Regions from separate parts of the Granulosicoccus antarcticus IMCC3135 genome, predicted to be linked through region 2. Evidence: riboswitches for the same ligand, from Rfam matches in the RefSeq annotation. Region 2 holds a riboswitch; each other region holds the start of a gene.
What was found. A riboswitch is a leader RNA that binds a small molecule or an ion and turns the genes downstream of it on or off. The one in region 2 is predicted to bind cobalamin.

Region 1 (4,182 bases), 790 kb from region 2:
AACGACAGCTCCCTGTAGATGCTCTCGCCACAGCTCCAGAGCGGCTGCCGAACGTGTGTTGGATTGTACTCTGGCAAGTTCCAGTACGGCCGGATCATGCAAGGTGCAGATAACGGCATTGTCCGCGGGTAGGCGAGCACGGGTAATGCCCTCTGAAATCATGCGGGCATCACACAGTATGGGCGCGCCTGCTTGCAGTGCACCACGTGCAGCGTTTACCAGACCCGGTGAGAATTCTATATCACGCTCAAGTCCAACAAGCCCGGCCGCGTGAATCATGCGAACAGCCACCGGCTCTTCATCCGCACTGAATCTGGACAGTTGCGCTTCGCTGCGAATAATGGCGAAGCTCTTCGTGTAGATGGCAGCGCCATTGGTTTGGTAACTATGCACCATTTTCAGGGAAATCCAGTAGATATTCAGGGGTGGAGGTAATCTGTTCTGCGCGCAAACCAACGCGCACTGGCTGATCGCAGGCTTTGCCATTACGAATCAACTTGTATTCGTCAGGCGCTGTTGCCACCAGCGTAATCGCCGCTGATGACGGGTGTGCACAGCCTTTGATGCAGCCTGCAACATGCAGCCGTTCACCATGGGCAAGCTGCGCAGCCAACGATCTGGCGATACCCAGGGTAGATGAATGGGCCTGTGCACAACCTGGCGCGCCGGTGCAGGCAAAGACATTCAAACGCGGGTCACCAGCACGCAAGCCAACACCTGCGGCCGCACCGTCGCCCACTCCCTCTATCAAGATCATTCGCCAGGGTGTCAGGCGCAAATTGCCCAGCGGAGCCAGGGTGTAAAGATCCTCGCTCTTCAGGAGGCCGAACTCTGGTGCCACTAGCCAGCCCTGAGCATGCTTTCCAGGTTCCGGGCGGCAAGCAAGACCAGGGGCTGCGAGCACTTCATGGAACTCAGCGGGTAGCGTAGCGCCGCTGGCCAGAAACGAAGCCATGCGACCGCGGCCTTGCGGCGCACCTTCATGATCCAGAAACCAGTGAGCCAGCCTCATCGCTGTATCGGCAGCGGTAGCAATACTGACTCGTGCCCCCGAGCCCATACCATCGGCAAGGCACATCAGCTCCCCATCAGCTGAATGCTGAATGCGAATGTCAGCTGATGTTCCAGTTAGCACTGGCGTTGCCCCACAGTCCACCGCAAAACCGAACTTGGCCGGCAACGTTGGCGCACCCGGCTTATCCAGTGCTTGTATCAGTCGAGCGCCAACCTGATGACTTACGTCTCCATCAATCCAGAATGGGGTGAAGACCAGATTGCGACGTCGCTCAGAATCAATACTGACATCAACAAGGTCGAGCTTCATCAGGGATTTGATCAGCGCTGCGTGCTCACTTGCCCTGATACCACGCATTTGAAGATTGGCACGTGATGTCAGACTGATCTGGCCAATCCCGTATTCTTGTGCCAGTTCGCCTAGCGCGATAGCTTGTGGCTGACTCAAACGAGCATACGGCGGGCGAATGCGCACAATCAATCCATCAGCCGCCGCCATTGGCTGCAGTGCGCCAGGACAGGCTCCGTGAATTAGCGGCTTGTTCGACGCATCCATTCGAAAGCTCCAACTGATGAATACCAAAGAAGCCGGGGATAACGTATGACGGATTGTTATTGCAGTACTGACGTCAGGATCGCAGGTTTCTTGCCTGTACGAAGCATTGCCAGCAAAGCCCTGTGCTTACCCGGAACTCATCTGGCAGTCTTGCACCGCCAAAATCGCGAACCATTGAACGCACTGATCTGCACAATCGGCCCTGCCCTCACCCCGGAGCAATAACTGAACACTGTTGTCGGGCAGGTCTTCTGGCTCACCTTCATCCGGGCATTGTCACCTTCCCAAGAGCGTGATTGATAGCTCTCAGTGGTGCACGACAAACCCGTCAGGCTTACAGCAGCGGGGGCTGCACCGGAATAACCAGTACGATCAGCACTCAATGCTGACAATATTGGCGTCACCGGTTTCCCATTTCACCATGACCCACATGTGGCCACAGAACCCGAACGCGATGGAAGTTATCACCCTCTCGCCGCTGGGTCAATGGGGAGTGCACCAAGCGATCAAACTCGCCCCCGGTTTAGTGGAGACGCCGCAGCCCTCTAGCAAGATGGTGCAAAAGGTTGATTTGACGCAAATCATGAAGGTTGGCGCACTCTAGCCATCAACTAGCCATCAAGTTGCACTCAGCTGAAATTCCAGAAGCAAACCGGGCAAGACGATTGTTTGCGCGTCTTGCCCGTTGTTTTCATGATCAAACAGATGCTGAGACTGACAGTATCCGCAATTCCCTACTTGCTGATATCCGTCCAGATCCGTGCATACAGATCATTCACTTCTACCGGGCACACCGCCAGGAATGCACCGGATGCTTCAAGCTCTGGTGGCACGCTCAATTCTGGAGCGGTTTTCAGCTCTTCGGACAGATATTCGTCCGACCCCTTGATGCCGTTGGCGTATTTGGCAAAGTTGGAAATCATGGCGGCATTCTCCGGATCCATGATGAAGTTCTGAAACAGTTTTGCATTACCAGGATTCTTTGCATCCACAAGTACGGCTGCGCTATCCATGAAATAGGCAAAACCTTCTTTAGGAAAACCGAAGCGTACATCCGGGTTCTTTTCACGAGCACGCATAGCGGCGCCATTCCAGTAAAAAGCGGCGGCGTAATCGCGGCTGGCAAATTTCTCAATGGTGCCGTAGTCCATGGCAATCCACTTGGTTTTGGCTTCTACAAGCTTGTCGCGAACAGTGCGCAGAAACTCCTTGTCATCAGTACACCACTCTCCACCCAGATACTTGATAGCGCTGTACATGACGTCCGTCATTTCTGGCGCCACATTGACCTTGCCAATCAACTCTTCAGGTGGATCCAGAAAGATGGAAGAGGTATTGATGTCACCGTCATATACAGAAGTATCGACAACGGTACCAATCAAACCCCACTGCCACGGCACGGAATAGTGACGACCTTCGTCCCAATCCACACCGGTCCACCGATCTTCCATATTCTTGAAGTTCTCCATTTGATCAGGCCGTGTCTCCAGCAGCAAACCTTCACCAATCCAGATATGCATATACGGTGCTGAGGGAACGACGATATCAAACCCATGCCCACCGGCACGTACCTTCGCCAGCGCCGTGTCGTTGGAATCGTAGTCTGTAATGGTGACTTTTACATCGTAGGTTTTCTCGAACTTTTCGATCAACTCGGGGCTGGTGTAATTGCCCCAGTTGAATATGTTCAATTCCCCTGCTGCCTGGGCTGGACCTGTCATCAAAAGGCAGGCCGCCATCAAAGTCGTGACGGGGCCGGTAGAGCATAGTTGGCGAAACATGTACGTCTCCTGTCGTTGAATCGGTAACGTTGACGATAACGGGCAAAGTCAGGGATTTGATTCAGACCCGCTCATTTAACATTCAATTGGCTCACGCGCAGCATTGCCAGCACATCGGTTTTACAACACGCTTCTGTCAATTTCTTTTCCGGCTTAACAAAAAGAATCCTGTCACGATCACTACGGAAAAGGCAAGAAATATAGTGGAAATAGCGTTGATTTCAGGGGTGACAACCCGGCGTAGCTGTCCGAGCATATACGTCGGCAGTGTCTCCTGACCACCTGATTTGACAAACTCGGTGATGACAACATTATCCAGTGAAATAACGAAGGCGAGCATGAAGCCCGCAATGATGCCTGGCCGTAACAAAGGTAGAGTCACATGCAAAAAACCACGCCACGGCGTTGCGTAGAGGTCGGCGGCAGCCTGCTCCAGAGTCAGATCCATGCCTTGTAACCGCCCCCGAATTGGCAGGTAGGCAAATGGAATGCAGAAAGCGGTGTGTGCTGCCATCAGAAAGCCTATACCCGAATAACCGGTCCACACCTTGATACGAGAGAATACGATCAGCAAAGACACGGCTGTGACAATCTCCGGGACCATCAGCGGCTGATTGATGAGCGCATATTTGAAACTCAGCCCGGGGTAAGGCTGTGTACGAGTGGTCGCCAGTGCAGCAAGGGTGGCAACCACAGTTGCAATACTGGCGGCAACTATAGCAACCAGCGCCGAGCGTAATGCAGCGTCTTGAATCGCATCGTTGTTCCATGCCGAGACAAACCAGCGCAACGAGAAGCCTTCCCACAACGCAATGGAAGTACCCGCATTAA
Region 2 (4,182 bases):
CGAAGCGGACATCCAGTTCCGTACTTTGCAGTGCGGCCTGTTCAAGCACCATCAGTGTGTGAATGCCACTGTCGATTTCAGGGTGCCACTTGGCTGGCTGAGGCACGCCGAACAAGGCGTCTACCTCGGGCAGAATCACTGCCAGCGCGCCGCATGCGCGCAAGGCCTGGAAGAAGGCTCCCGGGGTTCTGGCCAGTAGCGCACCCTGCATCTCTTGCCAGATGCGTTCAGGCACCAGGTTGTCGACTTCGCCTGCATCGACCATATGGCGCATCAATTCCAGCGTCTCATCCGCTATCGTGAATCCCAGATGGCTGAAGCGTGCCATGAACTTTGCAATGCGTAGAATGCGCACCGGATCTTCGACGAAGGCCTTTGATACATGGCGCAGAACGCGGTTTTCGATATCGGCCTTGCCATTGAACGGGTCAACCAGTTCACCGTTCTTGCGTTGCGCGATCGCATTGATGGTCAGGTCTCGACGGCTCAGATCCTCTTCCAGCGTCACGCTGGCATCAGTTGAAAATTCAAAGCCGTGGTAGCCAGGTCCTGTCTTGCGTTCTACTCTTGCCAGTGCGTATTCTTCATGGCTGTCCGGGTGCAAAAAAACCGGGAAGTCTTTGCCCACTGATTTGAATCCGGCTTTGAGCATGTCGTCGGGCGTGCTGCCAACCACTACCCAGTCGTGATCGATGACCGGTATGCCGAGTAATTGATCACGAACGGCGCCACCTACCAGATAGTGCTTCATAAGGCTTTTTGTCTGATTTGGCGCATATCCTGAATGTTACACTGACAATGATAAAAGAACGCCGATCAACATGCGCTTTACCCTGGAAACCGTTCGTACGTATCTGTGTACTGGGTGCTGTGTTGGTATCGCTCAGCGGTTGTGGAACCATCGGATACTACTCGCAGGCGGTGGGTGGGCATTTCAAGCTGATGCGTGCACGGCAGCCGATCGACAAGCTGCTGAGCGATCCTGAAACCAACCCTGAGCTGCGTCAGAAGCTGCAAACGCTGATGGATGCCCGACAATTTGCCAGTGAGTACTTGCTGCTGCCTGACAATGATAGCTACAACACGTATGTGGAAACCGGGCGCGACGCGGTGACGTGGAACGTGGTGGCAGCGGAAGAGTTCTCCCTGAAAGCCAGAACCTGGTGTTTTCCGGTCGCAGGCTGTGTCAGTTATCGTGGCTATTTTGATCGTGCCGATGCTGATGAGTATGCCGCCGAACTGGCGCTGGAAACCTATGATGTTTCAGTCGGTGGTGCTTCGGCCTATTCGACGCTTGGCTGGTTCGATGATCCAGTGCTGGATACGATGCTGCGTGGTAGCGATGTGCGCTATGTGGGCACCTTGTTCCATGAGCTGGCTCATCAGGTGCTCTATATCAAGGATGACAGTAACTTCAATGAAGCCTTTGCAACGTTCGTGGAGCAGCTGGGAGTGCGTGCCTGGCTTGAGCAACGCGGCGAGGTTGATCGTATCGCCACCTACGATAGCTCTCAAACCCGTGTTGAAGACTTTCTGGTTTTGCTCAAGCAGACGCGTGATGAGTTGCTGACTTTGTACGCTCGGGAGCTGCCTGAGCAATCCATGCGCGAGGCTAAAAAGGCCGTGTTCGATGATATGCGGGTGAGCTATGAGTCCTTGAAACAATCCTGGGATGGGTATGCGGGTTACGACAACTGGTTCAAGCGGGAGCTCAACAACGCCCGGCTGGTGGCGGTGTCTACCTATCGGCGTAATGTGCCAGCTTTCAATGCTATGTATGACGAGGCGGGTCAGGATCTAACCGTTTTTTATGCACTGGCAAAGAGCATGGAAGATCTGGATCATGCAGAGCGGCAGAAGCGAATTGAAACCTATCTGGAGCTTGATCAGGCTCAATAGAGGAGGGGGTTAGTTGGCGCTTGACACTGGCCAGCTCAATTCCAATAATGTGACTGAGGGTTTCTTTGTGTTACGCCCTTGAATCGTGATGGTTCTTGAGTCGCTTCGGCGGCTCGGGATGAAAAGGGAACATGGTGCGATCGTTGTCAGAATCGATTCCGTTCAAACCCATGACTGCCCCCGCAACTGTAAACGGTAAGCTGTTTCGAACAATCCCACTGGGTAATATCTCGGGAAAGGCGAAGTAGCGGTGAACCGTGAGTCAGGAGACCTGCCATCACAAGCAAACTCAATCCGGGCGGGGTGACCCCGGGCAGGAGCACTGTAATGAAAGTATGTGTCCAACGACTTATCCGGTTTTGCCTGGTGCAAGAACCACCTTCTCTACGGAGTGCATCATGAGTCTGGACAATATCCTGCTAAGACTGACAGAGCCGCTGGAGTCACGAGAGGATGCCCTTGTGCTTGGACGCATGGGATTTCTTGAGTGGCTGGTTTCGGTGCCGGATGAAGGCGATTTCACTCAGCAGGCGGAGCTGGCGCATGAACGGGCAGCACCACTGAAGTTGTCAGTACCGGCCATCAGTGTTTTTTGCGATCTTTTGCTGGAAGCTGCACTCAATACGACTGGTTCGGAGGAGCGATCGGGGCGAAAGAATTCCCGTATTAACCGACGTACAGGCGCTCCACGACGACGAACATTGCATTAATCATTGCGCGCCCCCCCCAGGGAGGGGGCGTCGTTCAGCAATAGACTGAACTCTGGTGCTGCAGAAGTTTGAACTTGCCCCGTGCCAGAACACAGCCCGGGGCCGTTGAGTCTCAGCGTCGAGCGGCGGCGCGGCGCTTTTGCAGTAGCCCGGTCCAGTCTTTGGTACCTATATAGCGCGGTACCACAGCATCGAGTGAAGTTGGCTGGCGAGGGCAGTTGTCACCACAGACGCTAGGCGTTTGCAGGCTCTGGTAATTGTCACGGCTGAACGGTTTGCCAGGAACATATTCCATGACTCTGGCTTGCATTCTGGATGCCCAGTCAGGCAGGCCGATGATGGTGCGGGACAGGCCGGCCGTATCCGCAGTGTATTGCACCAGTTCGCGCAAGGTGTAGTCTTTCGGGCCACACAGTTTGATGGTAGAGCTGATAGCCGCAGGGTCATCAATGGAATCGATCATCACCTGGCAGACGTCGCCGACGAAGACAGGGGCCATCTTTGCATCCGGGACTGCCAGCGGAAAGATGGGTAGGGCTCGTAGCAAGCCTGCGAATCTGTTGAAGAAGGCATCGTGCTCACCAAAGATGATGGAAGGCTGAAAGATAGTCCAATCAACACTACTCTGGCTGTTGCGTACCAGCTCTTCGGCCTGTCCTTTGGTCCGCAGGTATTCGCTGCTGCCGTTTTCCGCATCGGCGTTCAGGGCGCCCATGTGCAGATAGCGCTGTACGCCAGCTGCTGCGCAGGCTGCGAGTACTTTTTCTGTCAAACCTGAGTGTGCACTTGCAAAACTGTTTTTTGATTTGTTGCCGCCTTCATTGAGAATGCCAATCAGATTGATAACGGCGGTGGAGCCTGCAATTGCCTCATTCAGCGCGGCTGCATCGTGAACATTAACCTCTCGAACATGCACATTTGACAGCGTGCGAAGTGATCTGACATGTTGTGCACGGCGCGTCAATACCACCACTTCATCATAGGTCTGCGCCAGGCGATAGGTCAGCTGAGAGCCGACAAAGCCTGATCCACCCAACAAGGTAATGCGACGATTGCTCATGTGAATTAGGAACTCCTGATTTGACAATTCTAGGGTGAAGGCAACTCGTATATTTTGCCTTAAAAGATAAGGTAGCGGCAGCTTTACCGCCGGCATGCGATTACAGCACTGTGGTGACGGTATAATTTATGGACCCGCAAGATTTTTCTGGGTGGCGTCTGTGTCGAGTTCTCGCCATAGTAGACGCCATCAGTGCATCCCTGCTAAAGCTCATTGCCTATGTCAGTACTTCCGGAATTCGAAAACCACGCCGAGCAGACAGTCAAGATGACTACCTGCTATATGTGCGCGTGCCGGTGTGGTATCAAGGTGACCATGGAGGGCGAAGAGATTCGTTTTATCCAGGGTAATCCCAAACACCCGGTCAACAAGGGTGTGCTGTGTGCCAAAGGTAATGCCGGCATCATGAAGCAGAAGTCGCCTGCCAAGCTGACGCAGCCGCTGGTCAGAAAGGCTGGCACCGAGCGCGGGGATGGCGAGTTTGAGCCGATTTCCTGGGACAAGGCTTTGACA
Region 3 (4,182 bases), 730 kb from region 2:
ACTGGCACTAACCCCCAGAAGTCCGGGATCGGCTAGAGGATTTCTGAGTAGTCCCTGCAATGCAGCTCCGGACATGCCCAGTGAGCTGCCCACCAGCACCGCGAGCAAAGCCCGGGGCAGGCGTATCTCTGTCACGATGATGTGATATCGGGTTTGCAGGTCTGTTTCTGACAACAAATCATCCACAGAGGTGGACGAAGCCGTGCTGAACAGGGCTGACATCACATCAGCTACGGACAATGGCAATGGTCCGATGGTCAGAGACCACACTGTCAACACAAGTAGTGTCAGCAACAGGGTGCTATTCAATAGAACGTCACGCCCCACCGTCATGGCTGAGCCCCTTGAGCCGGGATACCAGACTGCGAGCTCAGCTCGCCAGCCAGCTTCTCCACGGTTTCCACCTGCCGCCAGTCACTACACCCCGCATCCAGATTGCTGAGTGACAACACCGGCTTGCTGAACAGCAAGTCACGCAACAATGGATGTCGAATCACACCAGATCGAGCAAGTGATGTGTCGTGTTCGGTACGACTGAGCATGAATGCATCGGGGGGATCAAGCACGATCGACTCGAGAGATACCCGACCCCAGCCTGTCACGCCGTATTCGCTAGCCTTGTTGCTCACGGCAAGTGCCTGGAACAAGGCATCTATAAAGGTACCTGATGCGGCCGTCCCACCATTACCTCTCAGGTAGAGTGCACTTCGAGCCGCAGACGATGCTTCCACCTGTTGTAAGCGACGTTGTGTATCAGCGATCAGTTCAGCCGCTCTGGCACCACGACCAATAGCCTCACCGATCTGCTCCAGACTGTCAAAAATACTCGCCCAGTCTTTCGGGTACGGCACGTTGATAATATTGATACCAAAGCGTTCGAACAAACGCACCTGATGTTGTGCCTGCCAGCGCCGGGACGCCAGAACGATATCCGGTTGACTGGCAATCACCTCCTCGGCACTGGCCTGATTACTGGCAAAATTTCTGGCTAATGAGGCCTGCGAGGAGCGTTTCGGGTCTTGCGACTGGTATGAGAGCGAGACGATCTGCGATGCATCAGCCAACCCCAGCAACAGCATATCGGCACACAGATTGGTAGACATGACTCTGGGCAGGCGCTGCTCACTGAGCAAGGCTGGCTTTATCACGGTCGCATCACGGCCAGGTGCTTGCAGCATTGATTCCGTCGTCGACGAAGCCGACGATAGTGACCCTGCCGTCGCCGTAGCATGCAATCCGAGTGTGAGCACTAACGCAAGTGGTGCTATTCCAGTCGTCCAACAACTGACAAATGTCACACACTCAGCCACGCAAGCACCTCGATGAACGAGTGCTTCGGGCGCAGTATCGTGAGCATTCATCATCCTGCCCTCTCCTCAGAAATCGATACCTGGCTGAGCTTTTACACCGGCTTTGTAGGCATGTTTGCGATCTGCGATCTCGCTGATTGTGTCTGCTATTTCATGTAGTTCCGGCCGAGCGGCGCGACCAGTGATAATCACCGTCTGACCTTCCGGTCGAGCGCGGATGGTCGAGAGCACATCCTCCATATCCAGAAATTTGTACTTGAGCATATAGGTCAGCTCATCGAGCAACACCAGTTGCACAGACTCATCTTGCAGCAGACGCCTGGCATGAGACCAGGCCTCATCGGCCGCCGCTTTATCGGCATCCCAGTTCTGTGTGTTCCAGGTAAAACCCGTTGCCATGGCGTGGTACTGCACAGTGGCAAGTCCCATGCATTGCTGCAAAAAAGTGACCTCACCAGTAGACTGCGTGCCCTTGATGAACTGCACGACACCACACTGATGCCCGTGGCCCAATGCCCGATAGACGGTGCCGAAACCAGAGGTGGTCTTACCCTTGCCGTTACCGGTAATCAGAATGACGATACCGCGTTCAATCTGGGCTTTTTCGATGCCCGCATCCACAACAGCTTTCTTGCGCTGCATGCGTTCGCTGTGTTTCTGTTTATCTTGCTCTTCCATTTCCGATTCCCATTGACGCATCGTCGAGGTCCGGGGATTTCGCAGACAGATAGAGAATACAGGCTATTTCGCTGGAGCCACTGACACCTTCAGGTACCAGTCAATCAATCACTCCACTACCTGAACTGTATCGTCGGCCGCGCTCACACCCCGGAGCAAATACCAAGTACTTCGATTGTCAGGCAGGTCTTCTGGCTTACCTTCTACCGGATAACGTCGCCTTCCCAAGTGGTTTGCTCCAAGGCCAAACACTCAGTGGCAACTGACGTATCCGTCAGGTTTACAGCAGCGGGGGCTGCGCCGGAATTGAACGATATATTGCATCGATCGTCACCGGACTTCCCATTTCACCCTGACACACAAGCGTATGCCAGAGAACCCGAACGCGAGCATGGTTGCACGCATTCTGCAAGACGTCAATCAGGTTTTGATGACCGGGCGGGCAATGGTTATTCGATTAAAACGAGAATCAGTTTGAAACGTATTACTCCCGACCAAGCAGTGCCAGCCGTACAGTGTCTCAATAACCCAGATCAAGCCATGCAAGCAATACCAGTAGTACCAACATCCACACCATCGCATAGGCATAGACCAGCAGTCCTTGGTGCAACTCGGGGGCACCGGGGCTAGCACCTTCGGCATTCAACCAGGGCTCTTCACTGATGCCTTCCTCATAGACCCTCGGACCTGAAAGCTTGATCTTCAGTGCAAAGGCCATGGCAGATTCGGGCCAGCCGGCATTGGGTGAGCGATGATGTCGAGCCTGCATCGCCAGAGAACGAAAGGAGCAGACCCTCCCTCCTGCCAACCAGATCAGCAATGCACTCAGCCTGGCAGGCAACCAGTTGACGACATCATCCAGTTTGGCGGAGAAACGCCCAAAATCCAGATACCGAGTGGATTTATGACCGATCATTGAATCCAGAGTGTTTATTGCCTTGTACGCGGCCAACCCGGGCAAGCCAAACAGGACACCCCAGAACAACGGTGCTACAACACCATCGGAGGCGTTCTCCGCCAGGCTCTCCAAAGCGGCACCAGCGATACCCGACTCTTGCAAATCTGCTGTCCTTCGGCCAACGATCAGACTGAGCGCTGAGCGCGCCTCACTCACATCGGCACGTAATAACGGACGGCTGACCGCCGCTACATGAGCATAGAGACTGCGGGTGGCCAACAAGCTTGAGGCAATCAGTGCCTCCAGCATGAACCCTGCAAGGGTATCTGGCAGTAACCAGACCAACAACAGCGCTACCAGGGTGGTGACGATGACAACCAGCAACGCTGTCAACATACCCAGCAACTGGCGCGCAAGAGGCAATGATCCCTCTCGATTCAGGAGTCGTTCCAGCCGGTTAATCATCCAGCCAATCCAGACTACAGGGTGCCGAATAGCGGCAAATAGCGATGGGGGCCAACCCAGACACAATTCGGCCACCATGGCCATCAGCATCAACATGCCGTCAAATCTCCGGTTGTATCGACATTCATCAATTCCCAAAACCAGAAAAGGCCCGCCGAAGCGAGCCTTTAAAGGAAATGTCGAACAAACAGATCTAGCTATTAAGCCAACTTGATCTGAACGTCAACACCAGCGGCCAGATCCAACTTCATCAGAGCATCTACCGTTTTTTCTGTTGGATCAACAATATCCATCAGACGCTTGTGAGTACGCAGCTCGTACTGGTCGCGCGCGTCTTTGTTGACGTGCGGAGAAACCAGGATAGTGAAGCGTTCTTTCTTGGTAGGCAAAGGAATTGGACCCAGAACACGGGCACCAGTACGCTTGGCGGTTTCAAGAATTTCTTTCGCAGAACGGTCGATCAGACGGTGATCGAATGCTTTCAGACGAATTCGGATTGTTTGACTGGCTGCCATAATGTATTACTCGATTATCTTCGCAACAACGCCGGCACCAACGGTACGGCCACCTTCACGAATCGCAAAACGCAAACCGTCTTCCATCGCAATCGGGTTGATCAGTTCAACAACGATTTTCACGTTGTCACCCGGCATTACCATCTCAGTACCTTCTGGCAATTCAACCGCACCTGTTACATCCGTTGTACGGAAGTAGAACTGTGGTCGGTAGTTGTTGAAGAATGGCGTATGACGGCCGCCTTCATCCTTGCCCAGTACGTAGATTTCTGCCTCGAACTTCTTGTGAGGGTTGATTGTCTTCGGCTTGCACAGT

Region 1: another riboswitch for cobalamin. It lies ahead of cobG (precorrin-3B synthase); the one in region 2 lies ahead of IMCC3135_RS05300 (hypothetical protein).
Region 3: another riboswitch for cobalamin. It lies ahead of cobO (cob(I)yrinic acid a,c-diamide adenosyltransferase); the one in region 2 lies ahead of IMCC3135_RS05300 (hypothetical protein).

What each region holds. Positions count from the first base shown of each region.
Region 1 is NZ_CP018632.1:2,024,845-2,029,026, reverse strand. It holds gene IMCC3135_RS08780 (precorrin-8X methylmutase) at 1-396, opposite strand, end outside; gene cobG (precorrin-3B synthase) at 386-1,570, opposite strand; cobalamin riboswitch at 1,795-2,034, opposite strand; gene IMCC3135_RS08770 (extracellular solute-binding protein) at 2,305-3,351, opposite strand; gene IMCC3135_RS08765 (ABC transporter permease) at 3,488-4,182, opposite strand, start outside.
Region 2 is NZ_CP018632.1:1,238,791-1,242,972, forward strand. It holds gene IMCC3135_RS05290 (multifunctional CCA addition/repair protein) at 1-751, opposite strand, end outside; gene IMCC3135_RS05295 (aminopeptidase) at 799-1,899, shown strand; cobalamin riboswitch at 1,972-2,192, shown strand; gene IMCC3135_RS05300 (hypothetical protein) at 2,298-2,609, shown strand; gene IMCC3135_RS05305 (complex I NDUFA9 subunit family protein) at 2,722-3,669, opposite strand; gene IMCC3135_RS05310 (molybdopterin oxidoreductase family protein) at 3,889-4,182, shown strand, end outside.
Region 3 is NZ_CP018632.1:1,969,024-1,973,205, reverse strand. It holds gene IMCC3135_RS08480 (FecCD family ABC transporter permease) at 1-333, opposite strand, end outside; gene IMCC3135_RS08475 (ABC transporter substrate-binding protein) at 330-1,364, opposite strand; gene cobO (cob(I)yrinic acid a,c-diamide adenosyltransferase) at 1,377-1,988, opposite strand; cobalamin riboswitch at 2,153-2,386, opposite strand; gene cbiB (adenosylcobinamide-phosphate synthase CbiB) at 2,509-3,447, opposite strand; gene rpsJ (30S ribosomal protein S10) at 3,552-3,866, opposite strand; gene tuf (elongation factor Tu) at 3,873-4,182, opposite strand, start outside.